Regions from separate parts of the Sphingomonas sp. FW306-05-A genome, predicted to be linked through region 3. Evidence: riboswitches for the same ligand, from Rfam matches in the RefSeq annotation. Region 3 holds a riboswitch; each other region holds the start of a gene.

Region 1 (4,278 bases), on a different contig from region 3:
TGCCGCGACCATCAAGGAACACCGCCTTGCCGCCGACTTCAACCTGATCGCCCACCGCGTTGCTGAACTGCACCTGCCCGGTCGAATAGGTGGTAAGCGTCCCCAGCGGGTCCACGCCGGTAGCATATTGCGCATAAAGCGAAACCGTCGGGATCGGCTGATAGACGCTCCCGACCCGCCAGGTCACATTGTGCAGCCGCTTGTCGAGCGCGAACGTCTCGGTGCTTGCGCCGCCTGGATAGTCGATCGACCAGCGGCGGATCTTGTCGCGCTCGTAGCGCACGCCACCGACGATCGAGACGTGCGTGCCGAGCTTCAGCCGGTCCTCGGCGAAGACCGCATATTCGTTGGTGCGCGTACGATAGCGCGGTGCGATCCCCTGCGTATCGACGATCAGACCGGGATTGAACGCGAAGGGATCGACCTCCGAAGCCTGGGGATCAGACCCGAAATTGTGGGAGTAGGTGAGTTTGATGAGGTTGACGTCAAAGCCCACGACAAAGTCGTTGCGGACGCCATCGGCGACGTCCGTCCTGAGCGTCACGCTGCCCTGATCGCCCCACTGCGTCTGGTCGTGGACGATCCCGGTCATGTCGGTGCGGAGGATGCGGCCGGGTGTGCCGGCGTTGCCACTGCCGTTGGAACAGACGCCTTCTGCGGCGATCCAGCAATAGCTTTCGAGATTGAGCCACGACCGTTTGGAGGTCAGGCGATAGGCCTGGTTGCTGACGCTGACCGCATCGCTTGGCGTCCAGTCGACCTGCAGGCTGGTGCGGTTGTCGCGGTAGCGAATATAGCCGTCGCGCGTGTTGTAGTTTCGCTCCCGGATGCGGTCGTCGAGCCGTCCGTCGATCAGCGGCGTACCGAAATAGCGCATCGGCTTCTGGTCGCCATAATCGTCTCGCGCGGTGACGACGAGCGTGTCGGTCGGTGCCCAGCGCAGCGTCCCCGACACGGCATGGCTGCGCGACTGGCCACGATCGACATAGCCGTCGGAGCGGCGGTAGCTGCCGTCGATACGATAGGACAGGCGCTCGGTGATCGGCCCCCCTGCATCGGCCGCCACATGGAAGCTGTTCTGCGAGCCATAGCCGATCTCGCCTTCCATTTGCGTACGCTGCGTATCGGGTTTGCGCATCAGGACATTCACCGCGCCGCCAAGCGCGCCCTGGCCGTAGAGCACCGAGGCCGGACCACTCAGGATGTCGATCCGTTCGACCATCCACGGATCGGTCGGAAAGGTGATCGTGCCCGCAGCCGGGAACAGCCGTACGCCGTCGATCAGTTGGAGCACGGATCCCTGACCGCTAAAGCCCCGCGCGGCGAGCGCGGTGCCGCCATTGCCGGGATTGCCAGCGTTGCTGATGCCCGGTGCGCGGCTCGTCGCGTCGATCACCGACATGTCGCCGCGCGCGCGGATCGTGGCGCCATCGATGACCGAGATCGTCGCGGGGGTCTCGAGCGGCGTGAGGCGCAGGCGGCTGCCGGTCTGATTTGGCGTGGTTAGCGTGACTTGGGCATGCTGGCCGACAACCAGGATGTCCTCGGCGTCGGAAGCAGGCGCGGACTGGGCCGTGAGCGGTGCTGCGAGAACAGGCGATAGCAAAGCGCCCGCGAACGCGAGGCGAGAAGACAGGAACGGCAATATGGTAACCCCCGGGCGTCGAGCGAACCCGGCAGGGACCTCCCGCGAACGGCCGACATCCGCGCCAGCCGGACGCCATCGCGACCGGCACGCATGCCCGTGCGGTCCCCACCGCACACGTCGTCGCTCGACGGAGTACCGTGCCGCGGCCACCCCCTGGGCCAGGCAAGAGCGACCAGACGCCGGCAGGTCTCCTGGCTCACGGGTCATCACACGATGCACGGCCTTCCCAGGCCTTGCGTGACATCACGACCGGCCCAGTGGCTGCTCCTTCCGAACAAGGAAGAAGCGAAATGCATCGCGCTCGCCGCTTACAGTTGCAGGGACAGCCTCGGCTTCAGGTGGCGAGCCACCCTCACCGCGTTCCCTTTTAAGCCCCTTTCGGGGCACCGACGCGATCATGCCGGCCTCTTCACTTGGAACAGGTCAGCGGAGACTGTGTATCCTGACGAAGATCATCCGGCAATCGGTCGAAGCGACTATTGCAACGGCCCAGACGGAAACTCGGTGGTCCTCAACAAATAGTGAGAGTTGGGAACGGGCGCATGCATCACGATGTCAAGGTCTGGGGCATTGCTGCATTACGGAGTACCTGACCCGACACCGCCTCAGCCTTGGTCGGCAAACCGAACACTGAAATCGAATGCTCTATTGTCAGCGTGTCACGGACTCACTCCAGTTGTGCGCGACTAGTCGCGTGCAGACGACGATGTCCCAAATGCAGGTATTCCTCGATTAGTCTGCTACCGGCCAAGACGTATTTGCTGATGGCATCCCGCCTGATACGTATCATCGTCGCAACTCATTACGAGGTCACCGCGATGAACGGCATGGATATTGACACGGTCATCCATGACACACGCGTGGTGGGGGAGCGTAAGCTGTCGCGTGGCTTCATCGAGCGTATGAACACCATTCGTCTAGGGTGTAAGCGCCACGATCTGCGCTTGGCCTGTTGGCGGGAATTGAAACATCGAGGGCGCGGAGTCGCGTCGCAAGAGGGACGCCCGATTGGGCACCCTATTCTCAACTTATACGTGGTCGGTTTCTAATGTTCTAAATCTCGTCACCATATTGAAAACTGCTTTTCAAAATGGTGACCCCTACGGGAATCGAACCCGTGCTTCAGCCGTGAAAGGGCCGCGTCCTAACCGCTAGACGAAGGGGCCGTCCCCGATTGCTCGGGAAGCGAAGGGCCGGTTAGGCAAAGTCTGCGCGGCGGTCAAGCGCTTTACGCATCAATTTGCCCATGCTGCGTCATCGAGGTGTAATTCTGCGGATGGTCGCGTGCCCCAGTCGTCCAGTTTAGCGCGCCCTGCGAGCCACAGGCGGCGGTGGGGCGGGGCGCCGAGCAGGGCCTGGCCCAGCAGCCCTTCTGCTGCGCGAAACGCGACCGTCTTGAGCGTTCCGCCTCCGTCCCCGGAAACAATCGCCCGGACATGCCCGTTGCCGACGATGTCGGCCTTGATCACGCGGACCGGTCCCGCGACGATTCGCGGTTGCGGCCAGCCCATGCCGTAGGGGCCGCCCGCTTCCATCGCAGCGACCAGTTCCGGGTTCACGCCCGCGGTCGTCAGCACCGCGTCGAGCAAGAGGGCGCGGTCGCCCATGGCGCGCGTGACCGCTGCGTCGAGCCGGTCGCTCAGGAAGTCGTCGAGAAGCGCGATTCGGTCTTCGGCAATCGTCAGCCCTGCCGCCATGGCGTGCCCGCCACCCGCGACGAGCAGCTCCGAGTCCTTTGCCGCCAGCACTGCCGCGCCAAGGTCGACCCCCGGGATCGATCGGCCCGATCCTTTGCCCATCCCGGCATCGTCGATCGCAATCACGAGCGCCGGGCGTCCGTATTTCTCCTTCAACCGTCCCGCGACAATGCCGATGACGCCGGGGTGCCAGCCATGCCCCGCGACGACGAGCACCGCACGGTTGCTCTTGGACTGCGCGATGATATCCGCGGCTTCCTGGACGATCGCCTCGATCGCGCGGCGTTCCTCGTTGAGCCTATCCAGTTCGACCGCGATCGCATCCGCCTCGGCCTGATCGCGGGTGGTGAGCAGCCGCACGCCGAGATCGGACTTGCCGACTCGCCCGCCCGCATTGATGCGCGGTCCGAGTGCGAAGCCGAGATCGCTGCACGTAGGGGCGCGCGTGAGACGCGAAGCGGTAATGAGCGCGTTCAGCCCGATATTGCGACGCTGCGCCATCACCTTCAGGCCCTGCGCGACGAATGCGCGGTTGAGGCCCTTGAGTTGTGCCACGTCCGCGACCGTGCCGAGCGCGACAAGGTCGAGCAGATCGAGCAAGCGTGGTTCGGTACGGGTCTCGAAATAGCCGCGTGCGCGCAATGTGCGCACCAGCGCCGCGGCGAGCAGGAAGGCAACGCCAACGGCGGCGAGGTGACCGTGCGCCGCGCCATCGGTCTCGTCGAGACGGTTCGGATTGACCAACGCATGCGTCAGCGGCAGCGCGGCGGCACATTTGTGGTGGTCGACGACGACGACGTCGACCCCGGCTTCGCGCGCGGTCGCGAGCGCGTCGAACGCCTGTGCGCCGCAATCGACGGTGATGATCAGGCTTGCGCCCTCATCGTGCAGTCGGACCATCGCGGGACCGGTCGGACCGTACCCTTCGGTCAG
Region 2 (4,278 bases), on a different contig from region 3:
CGGGTTGATCACCGTCGCGGCCAATCTCGACCTCGCGCAATGGGTCCGCGCCCGGCATTTGACCCCGCTGTCCCGCTCGATCGATCCCGCGACGGATGCGGCTGTGATTTCGAACCTGCCACAGATTCACTTCGTCGGGTCGGAGGACAAGGTCGTCGACTCGTCGGTCGCGCGGAGCTTCGTCGCCCGGATGGGGCCCACCACGCATGCGTCCATCGTCATCGTTGCCGGCCAGGATCACGGCAGCGGCTGGGCGAGTCGCTGGCCGGCGCTCGCCGCGCGAAGCGAGCTTTCGCAGATCGCAGGATGGCGCTGACATGAGAGGGCTAATCGGATGACCGACGCACTTGCGCCCTCAATTCTCGTCGTCGGCGATGCGATGGTCGATCGCTACATAATCGGCGAAACCACCCGAATCTCGCCCGAAGCCCCCGTGCCCGTCATCAGGGCGGCGCGCGAAGATATCCGTCCCGGTGGTGCGGCGAACGTGGCGGCGAACGTGGTAGCGCTGGGACAACGCTGCACCCTGCTGACAATCTGCGGGGACGATGCTGCCGGGCAGGACCTTGGTCGGATGATGGAACACTACAAGGTGGTGCTCGACTGCGTCTTCGACCCGGGACGACACACCACGCAGAAGACCCGCGTGATATCGGGCGTGCAGCAGATCGCGCGGATCGACCATGACGGCAGCGTCGGCGAAGCCGCGCGAAACGAACTTGCGCGGCGCTTCGAGGCACGGTTGGACGGCGTCCGCGCGGTTATCTTCTCCGACTATGATAAAGGCGCACTCACCGATCTGCCGACGTTGTTGGCAATCGCGCGGGAGCACGGCGTACCGACGTTCGTCGACCCGAAGTGCGCCGACCGCGCGCGGTACACGGGCGCATTCCTGCTCAAACCCAACGCGCGCGAATTTCACGCGCTATTCGGCGACTGCGCCGACGACCGCATCGCTGATCGCGCCGCAACCGTGCTCGACGCGATGGCGCTGGAATATCTCGTCGTGACGCGCGGGGCGAAGGGCATTTTGATGGTGTCGCGCGATGGCGACGTCGTCGACCATCCGACCGAGGCTTTGCAGGTCTTCGACGTGACGGGCGCAGGCGACACCATCATGGCGGCGCTCGTCGTCGGAATCGTCGAGGGTCTGCCGATCGCCGCAGCGATTGATCAGGCGAACGTCGCCGCGGGCATCGCGGTTTCCCGCCCGGGAACCTGCGTCGTCTCGCGCGGTGACCTGGAAGAACGGTTGTACCGCCGCGACCATGCCATGACCAAGCTGGTGCCGTTGCCGCTGCTCGCCGCAAAGCTCGCGCATGCGCGCGAGACGGGCGCGCGGATCGTGTTCGCCAACGGGTGTTTCGACGTGCTTCACGCCGGACATGTCCGACTGCTCGACCTGGCGCGACGACAGGGCGACGTGCTGGTCGTCGGGCTTAACGACGACGCATCGGTCACGCGCCTGAAAGGCCCGACGCGACCGGTCAACGCTTTGGCTGATCGCGCCGAGGTCCTGAGCGGACTAGCTTCGGTCGATCACGTCGTCGCGTTCGAGCAGGACACGCCGCTCGAGCTGATCCGCGTCATCAGGCCGGACGTTCTCGTCAAAGGCGGCGACTATGCGCTGCATGATATCGTCGGCGCGGATCTGGTACGGTCCGGCGGGGGCACGGTGTTCATCGCACCGATGCTGGCCGGGCGGTCGACCACCGCGATCCTGCGCGAGGGGACACGCCTTACCGATCCAACGACAAGCGAATTGGCAAGTCCGGCGGTCTGCGCTACAGTCATAGTCGAGAACCGTTAAACGGTTCTCGTTGATCGCGCCGGTGCCCCGCGAGGGGCTTGAATGGGAATGCGGTGCGGGGGCTTCCCCCAAATCCGCGGCTGTCCCTGCAACTGTAAGCGGTGAGCGAAAGCGTCATGCCCCCTCCACTCGGAGCGGGCGGCCACTGGACTGCACCGGTCTTCGGACCGGACGTCTGGGAAGGCGATGCTCGAGCGATGACCCGCGAGCCAGGAGACCTGCCGGCGATAAGGTCGCTCTTGCCTTGGCCCAGGGGATGGCCGCGGCACGGTTCTCCGTCTGAGCGACGAGCCTATGCGGCTGGGGCTGCATCGGTGCGTGGCTCGGGCGGCATTCGGCGCTCGTCCGCCGTCGCGCGCCGTCCGTAATCGGCCCCTTCCGTTCGTTGCTGTCGCGCCGCGGGGAAGAGCATGTCCGATCTATCCAAAGTTCCCGTCACCATCGTCACCGGCTTCCTGGGAGCAGGCAAGACGACGTTGATCAGCCATCTGATCCGTTCCGCTGGTGGCAGACGCCTCGCGGTCGTGGTCAACGAATTCGGCACCCTCGGGGTCGATGGCGACATCCTGAAGGGCTGCGCGATCCCCGATTGCCCGGCGGAGAACATCGTCGAGCTTGCCAATGGCTGTATCTGCTGCACGGTCGCGGACGATTTCATCCCGACGATCGAAACGTTGCTCGCGCTCGATCCCCGGCCCGACCATATCCTGATCGAGACATCGGGGCTGGCATTGCCAAAGCCTTTGCTCAAGGCATTCGACTGGCCTGCGATCCGGTCGCGGATTACCGTCGATGGGGTCATCACGCTCGCCGACGCGGAGGCCGTCGCGGCGGGGCGGTTCGCGCCCGACCTGGATGCGATCGATGCGCAGCGCGCGGCTGACCCCAGTATCGACCACGAGACGCCCTTGTCCGAAGTGTTCGAGGATCAGCTCGCGTGCGCGGACCTGGTGCTGCTGACTAAATGCGACCTCGCCGGGGTAGACGCGGTTGTGGTTGCGCGCAAGTTGATCGCTGCCGAGATGCGACGCACGCTCCCCGTGATTGAGCTCGTCGACGGCGTGATCGATCCGCGGATCGTGCTCGGGCTGGGTGCCGCGGCGGAGGACGATATCGCCGCGCGCCCGTCGCATCATGACGGCGAGGATGAGCATGAGCATGACGACTTCGACAGCATCGTCGTGGCATGGCCCGAGATTGCCGACCCCGCCGAACTGGCATCGCGGATCGAGGCGCTTGCTGCGCAGGGCGACGTGCTGCGGGTCAAGGGGTATGCGGCAGTGGCAGGGAAACCGATGCGGTTGCTCGTGCAGGCGGTCGGGGCGCGGGTGCGGACGCATTATGATCGGCTGTGGCGCAGCGACGAAGCGCGCACGTCGCAACTCGTGGTGATTGCAGAGCGCGATCGGCTGGATCCTGTGGCAATCAGGGCGGCGCTGATCGGCTGAGCGACGATGCACGTCGCCTTTCGCGAAACGCATGGCATCGACGACGCGGCGACCCCGCGCGATCTGGGGCAGGATGCCGCGGATCTAGTAGTGCTGTCCTTCTCGGACAGCGATCTCGGCGCGTTCGCGGCTGGATGGCGGGCGGCGGGGCCTGCGCTGCCGACGCTGCGGCTCGCCAATCTCGCCGAGCTGACGCATCCGCTTTCGGTCGATACCTATGTCGAACGGACGCTCGGTGCGGCCAGGGGGATCCTAATCCGGTTGATCGGGGGTACCGCTTATTGGTCTTACGGCGTCCAGCAGGTCGCCGCGCTCGCCCGGCAGCGCGGGATCGCACTGGCGGTGCTGCCCGCGGACGGGCGCGTGGATGCGCGGCTGGATGCGGCCTCGACGCTGCCCGTCGCGACGCTGCGAAGACTGGCGGGGCTGTGCGATCTTGGCGGCGCACACGCTGCACGGGCCGCGATCGAGGGACTCGCGGCAGCGGCGGGGCTGGCTGACGACCTTGCCGCGACCCCGCCAGTGATCGCAGCGGTTGGTGGGTGGCAACCCGACACGGGGGCCTCCTGCCCCGCCGCGTTCGCGATCACGGCGCGCAAGCCGCGGGTGCTGCTGGTCTTCTATCGATCGTACCTGCTGGCCGCCGATGTCGCGCCGATTGCGGCGCTGCACGCGGCGTTCGCCGCCAAGGGATATGACGCGATCGGGCTGTTCGTCCCCTCGCTCAAGGAGGCAGGCGCGCGCGGCTGGATCGCTCGGTGGGTGGCGGCGCTGGGGCCGGTTGCGATGGTCAACGCGACCGCTTTCTCGGCGAGCGATGCGGCGGGCGTGACGCCGCTCGACGGGGCCGGGGTGCCGGTGTTTCAGGTGGCGCTGGCGACGTCGGATCGCGCGGCTTGGCTGGACGCGCCGCGCGGGTTGTCTCCGGCGGATCTGGCGATGCATGTCGTTCTGCCTGAGGTGGATGGGCGCGTCTTTGCAGGCGTTGCGAGCTTCAAGGAGGCCGCGCCGCGCGACGCC
Region 3 (4,278 bases):
GACGGGCAAGGGCTATGAAGTCGGGGTCTCCGGGGCTTGGCGCGGGATCGACGTCGCGGCAACGTGGTTCGACATCACCAAACGCGGCATCCTCACCAACGACCCGACCGACCCCGGCTATCTCGCGCCGGTCGGGCAATTGTCGAGCAAGGGCATCGAACTCGACGGATCGCTCAAGCTGGGGCCGCGCTGGCAGGTCGTCGCCAATTACGCCTGGACTCGCGCGCGCACCGACGACGCCACCTTCGCGACCGACCGCGTGCTCAACGTGCCCGAGCATAGCGGCGGCGTGTTCGTGCTCGGGCGGTTCGGTCCCACGCCCGGGCTCGGCCTGTCGGGGAGCGCGGGGGTGGCCTATGTCGGCGACCGTGCGGGCGCGATCGATGCGAGCGGGCTGGTGCTGCCGGGTTACGTGAAGGCCAAGGCGTCCGCCGAATACGGCGTGTCGCGGCATGTCTCGCTTCGGGTCGAAGCGGACAATCTGTTCGATGCGCGTTATGCACAAAGTTCGTACAGCCCGGTGTGGGTGTTTCCTGGTTCGCCGCGGACGGTGCGGTTCAGCGTTCAGGTTCACGGCTAGGCCAAGGTGTTTCGAGGGTGATCGCCAGCCTGTTCGGTCGCCCGAACCCATCGGGGCGCTTGTTCCTGCTCGCCACCCCCAATCCGTTCGGGCTGAGCGAAGTCGAAGCCCCTCTCCCCCGCAAGCCTCGGTTTGCGTGGTGGGCGGCCCTTCGACTGCGCTTAGGGCGAACGGTAGTGGGAGGGGCCGGACTCCCAAGACCGTCGCCCTCTCAGCCGGGAAACCGCTGCAACGGAAGCACCAGCCCCGCCGCGACGAAATAGGTCGCATCGACTTGCCCCGCCACCGCCTGGTTGAGCCGCCCCGCCGCATCGCGGAAGCTGCGGCCGAGCGGATGATCGGGGACGATCCCCATCCCCACCTCGTTCGTCACGATCACGATCGGCAGCGGACTCCCCGCGATGGCACCCAGCAGATCGTCCGTCGCCCCCGCAATGTCATGCTCGCCGAGCATCAGGTTGGACAGCCACAGCGTCAGGCAATCGACCAGCACCGCGCCCGTCTCGACCGAAGCGATCGCCGCGGGCAGCGCGAGCGGGCACTCCACCGTGCGCCAACGTTCGCCCCGGTCGGCGCGGTGCCGCGCGATCCGGTCCGCCATCTCGCCGTCGCGGCCCTCGGCGGTGGCGAGATAGGCGAGCGGTCCCGCGCAGGCCTCCGCCGTTTGCTGCGCCAAGCGGCTCTTGCCAGAGCGGGCACCGCCCAGGAATAGTGTCGTCCGTGTCACATCTTGCCCTTGCCCAAAGCGCGCTCTAGACGCGCCGATGCGACAGGTTCCCAGAGATGGGATGAAAAGGGAACCCGGAAGCGCGCGGGCACGCGCGTCATCCGGGGCTGTCCCCGCAACTGTGACCGGCGAGTCTTGCTCCATTCGTGCGCCACTGGATCTCCGGATTCGGGAAGGCCGAGCCAGACGACGACCCGGGAGCCAGGAGACCTGCCTGTCGCGGTTGTCCTTCGTCCGGCCGGGGTGTGCCGCGCGATCGAGGTTTTCCTCGTGAGACGACGTGGTTGGGGTCGTGCGCGGGGCGGAAAGCGGAATTCCGATTCAGCGCCGTGCGTGCCCCCGTAGCTGTTGCGAAGGGGAAAATCCGTGAAGACCTGTGCCTATCTGATCCTGTTGCCGAGCATCGCCGCCGCCGCGCCCGTGTTTGCCGAGAGCGCGCAATCCACCGCCACGCTGGAGCAAGCCGCTAACGCATCGCAGGATATCGTCGTCACCGCCAACCGCGCGGCGCGCCCGGCGGAGACCGTCGGCCAGTCGGTCACGGTGCTCGACACCGCGACGATCACCGAGCGCCAGGCGGTCGTTGTGTCCGACCTGCTGCGCCAGACGCCCGGCGTCACCGTTGTGCGCAACGGCGGGATCGGCACGACCACCTCGGTCAGCATCCGCGGCGCGGACAGCGACCAGACCGTCGCGCTGATCGATGGGATCAAGCTCAACGATCCCTCCGCCCCCGGTGGCGGGTTCAACTTCGGCAATCTGCTGATCGGCAACATCCAGCGGATCGAAGTGCTGCGCGGCGCGCAATCGGTGCTGTGGGGCAGCCAGGCGATCGGCGGCGTCGTCAATCTCATCACCCGCCAGCCGACCGAGCAGATCGCGATCAACGCGCGCGCCGAGGGCGGCGGCTATGGCACCGCGCAGGGGTTCGCCAACGTCTCGGGCAAGGTCGGGCCGGTCTCGGCAAGCCTCGGCGGCGGCTATTACAGCACCGACGGGATCTCGGCCTATGCCCCGGGCACCGAGCGGGACGGGTACCGCAACTATGCCGCAAACGGCAGCCTGGGGATCGCGCTGGCCCGCGACGTCTCGGTCGACCTGCGCGGTTTCTATACCAACAGCCGGACCGACATCGACGGTTTCCCGCCGCCCAACTTCACCTTCGGCGACACGCGCGAATATGGCGATGTGGAGCAATGGCTGGGCTATGCCGGGCTCAACGCCGCCTTGTTCGACGGGCGTCTGCGCAACCGCTTCGGTTATGCGCATACCGACACCGACCGGCGCAACATCGACCCCGATGGCGACCCGACCGAGACGTTCCGCGGGATCGGCCGCAACGACCGGCTGGAATATCAGGGGACCGCGAACGTCACCTCGGCGGTGTTCGCGACCTTCGGCGCGGAGCGGGAAGTGTCGCGCTTTTCCTCGTCGAGCTACGGCGGGCCGGTCACGCGCGGCCGGGCGCGGCTGTTCAGCGTTTACGGCCAGTTGGCCGTCACCCCGATCACCGGGCTGACCGCGACGGGCGGCGTGCGGCATGACGACCACAATGTGTTCGGCGGCGCGACGACCTTTTCGGGCAGCGGCGTCTATTCGCCCAATGGCGGCGCGACCACCCTGCGCGCGAGCTATTCGGAAGGCTTCAAGGCGCCGACGCTGTACCAGTTGCAGAGCGAATACGGGAACACGGCGCTGCGCCCGGAACGCTCGGACGGCTGGGATGCCGGGGTAACGCAAAAGGCGCTGAACGGCGCGGTCGAAGCGAGCGCGACCTACTTCCGTCGCAACTCGTCCGATCTCATCACCTTCGTGTCATGCGACGCGGCCCTGACCGGGATTTGTGCCGATCGCCCGTTCGGCACCTATGACAATATCGCACGAACTCGGGCGCAGGGGGTGGAACTGACGCTGCTGTTGCGTCCGGTCGAGCCGCTGACGGTGAGCGCGAGCTACACCTATCTCGATGCGGTCGACCGTTCCGCCGGCACCGCCACCTTTGGGCGCAAGCTGGCGCGGCGGCCGAACCAGAGCATCACGGTCAACGCCGATTACCGCTGGAGCTTCGGGCTGACGACCGGCGCGACGCTGACGTCGGTCGGGGACAGTTTCGACAACGCATCGAACGCGCGGCGGCTCGATGGTTATGTGCTGGGTGACGTGCGCGCGTCCTTCCCGGTTACGAAGAAGGTCGAGGTGTTCGGGCGGGTCGAGAACGTGTTCGATACGAAATACCAGACGATCTACCAATATGGTCAGCCCGGCCGCGCTGCCTTCGGCGGCGTCCGCCTGACGTATTGAGCGTTGCGCGCGCGCGATCTTGCCCTGTTCCACGCGCACGGCGGGCGCGTGGACGCCGCGCGTGCAATGTTCGGCGGAGACGAATGGATCGACCTGTCGACCGGGATCGCGCCCTGGGCGTGGCCGGTCGCGGACGTGCAGCTCGGGTGGGAGCAGCTCCCCGAACCGGGCGCGATCGCGGCGCTAGAGGCAGCCGCGGCGGAGGCGTTCGGGGTAGCCGATCCGGCGCGGGTCGTCGCGGTGCCGGGGAGCGACCTCGCGATGCGGCTGCTCGCGCCGGTGATCGCTGCGCGGCGGCCGTGCGTGGTGCGGCCGGGCTATGCGGGGCATCTCGCGGCATGGCCTGACGCGGTGGCGATCTTCGCGGACGCGCTGCGTGGCGTTGCGAGCGGTTCCCCCGCGCGGGAGCATGGCGGCGTGGGGGACGCCGACCTGCTCGTCCTCGCCAGCCCGGCCAACCCGGATGGACGCGTCACCGATCCCGCGCTGCTCCGCACCCTGGCGCAGCGGATGACCGTGGTGGTCGACGAAGCCTATGCCGACCCCGCGCCGGGCCTGTGCCCGGATGCCGACGACCGCCTCGTCGTGTTGCGCTCGTTCGGGAAATTCTACGGCCTGCCCGGGCTTCGGCTAGGGTTCGTCATCGCAGGAACCGATCATGCGCCGCGAC

Evidence for each region. A riboswitch is a leader RNA that binds a small molecule or an ion and turns the genes downstream of it on or off. The one in region 3 is predicted to bind cobalamin.
Region 1: another riboswitch for cobalamin. It lies ahead of AC3WJR_RS07675 (TonB-dependent receptor); the one in region 3 lies ahead of AC3WJR_RS16520 (TonB-dependent receptor plug domain-containing protein).
Region 2: another riboswitch for cobalamin. It lies ahead of cobW (cobalamin biosynthesis protein CobW); the one in region 3 lies ahead of AC3WJR_RS16520 (TonB-dependent receptor plug domain-containing protein).

Annotation. Positions count from the first base shown of each region.
Region 1 is NZ_JBYSXN010000001.1:1,682,870-1,687,147, reverse strand. It holds gene AC3WJR_RS07675 (TonB-dependent receptor) at 1-1,606, opposite strand, end outside; cobalamin riboswitch at 1,813-2,052, opposite strand; gene AC3WJR_RS07670 (hypothetical protein) at 2,413-2,697, shown strand; tRNA gene AC3WJR_RS07665 (tRNA-Glu) at 2,740-2,814, opposite strand; gene recJ (single-stranded-DNA-specific exonuclease RecJ) at 2,884-4,278, opposite strand, start outside.
Region 2 is NZ_JBYSXN010000001.1:1,318,852-1,323,129, reverse strand. It holds gene AC3WJR_RS06095 (hypothetical protein) at 1-316, shown strand, start outside; gene rfaE2 (D-glycero-beta-D-manno-heptose 1-phosphate adenylyltransferase) at 335-1,810, shown strand; cobalamin riboswitch at 1,814-2,050, shown strand; gene cobW (cobalamin biosynthesis protein CobW) at 2,221-3,258, shown strand; gene cobN (cobaltochelatase subunit CobN) at 3,265-4,278, shown strand, end outside.
Region 3 is NZ_JBYSXN010000003.1:40,990-45,267, reverse strand. It holds gene AC3WJR_RS16530 (TonB-dependent siderophore receptor) at 1-580, shown strand, start outside; gene cobU (bifunctional adenosylcobinamide kinase/adenosylcobinamide-phosphate guanylyltransferase) at 792-1,307, opposite strand; cobalamin riboswitch at 1,335-1,539, shown strand; gene AC3WJR_RS16520 (TonB-dependent receptor plug domain-containing protein) at 1,674-3,608, shown strand; gene AC3WJR_RS16515 (aminotransferase class I/II-fold pyridoxal phosphate-dependent enzyme) at 3,612-4,278, shown strand, end outside.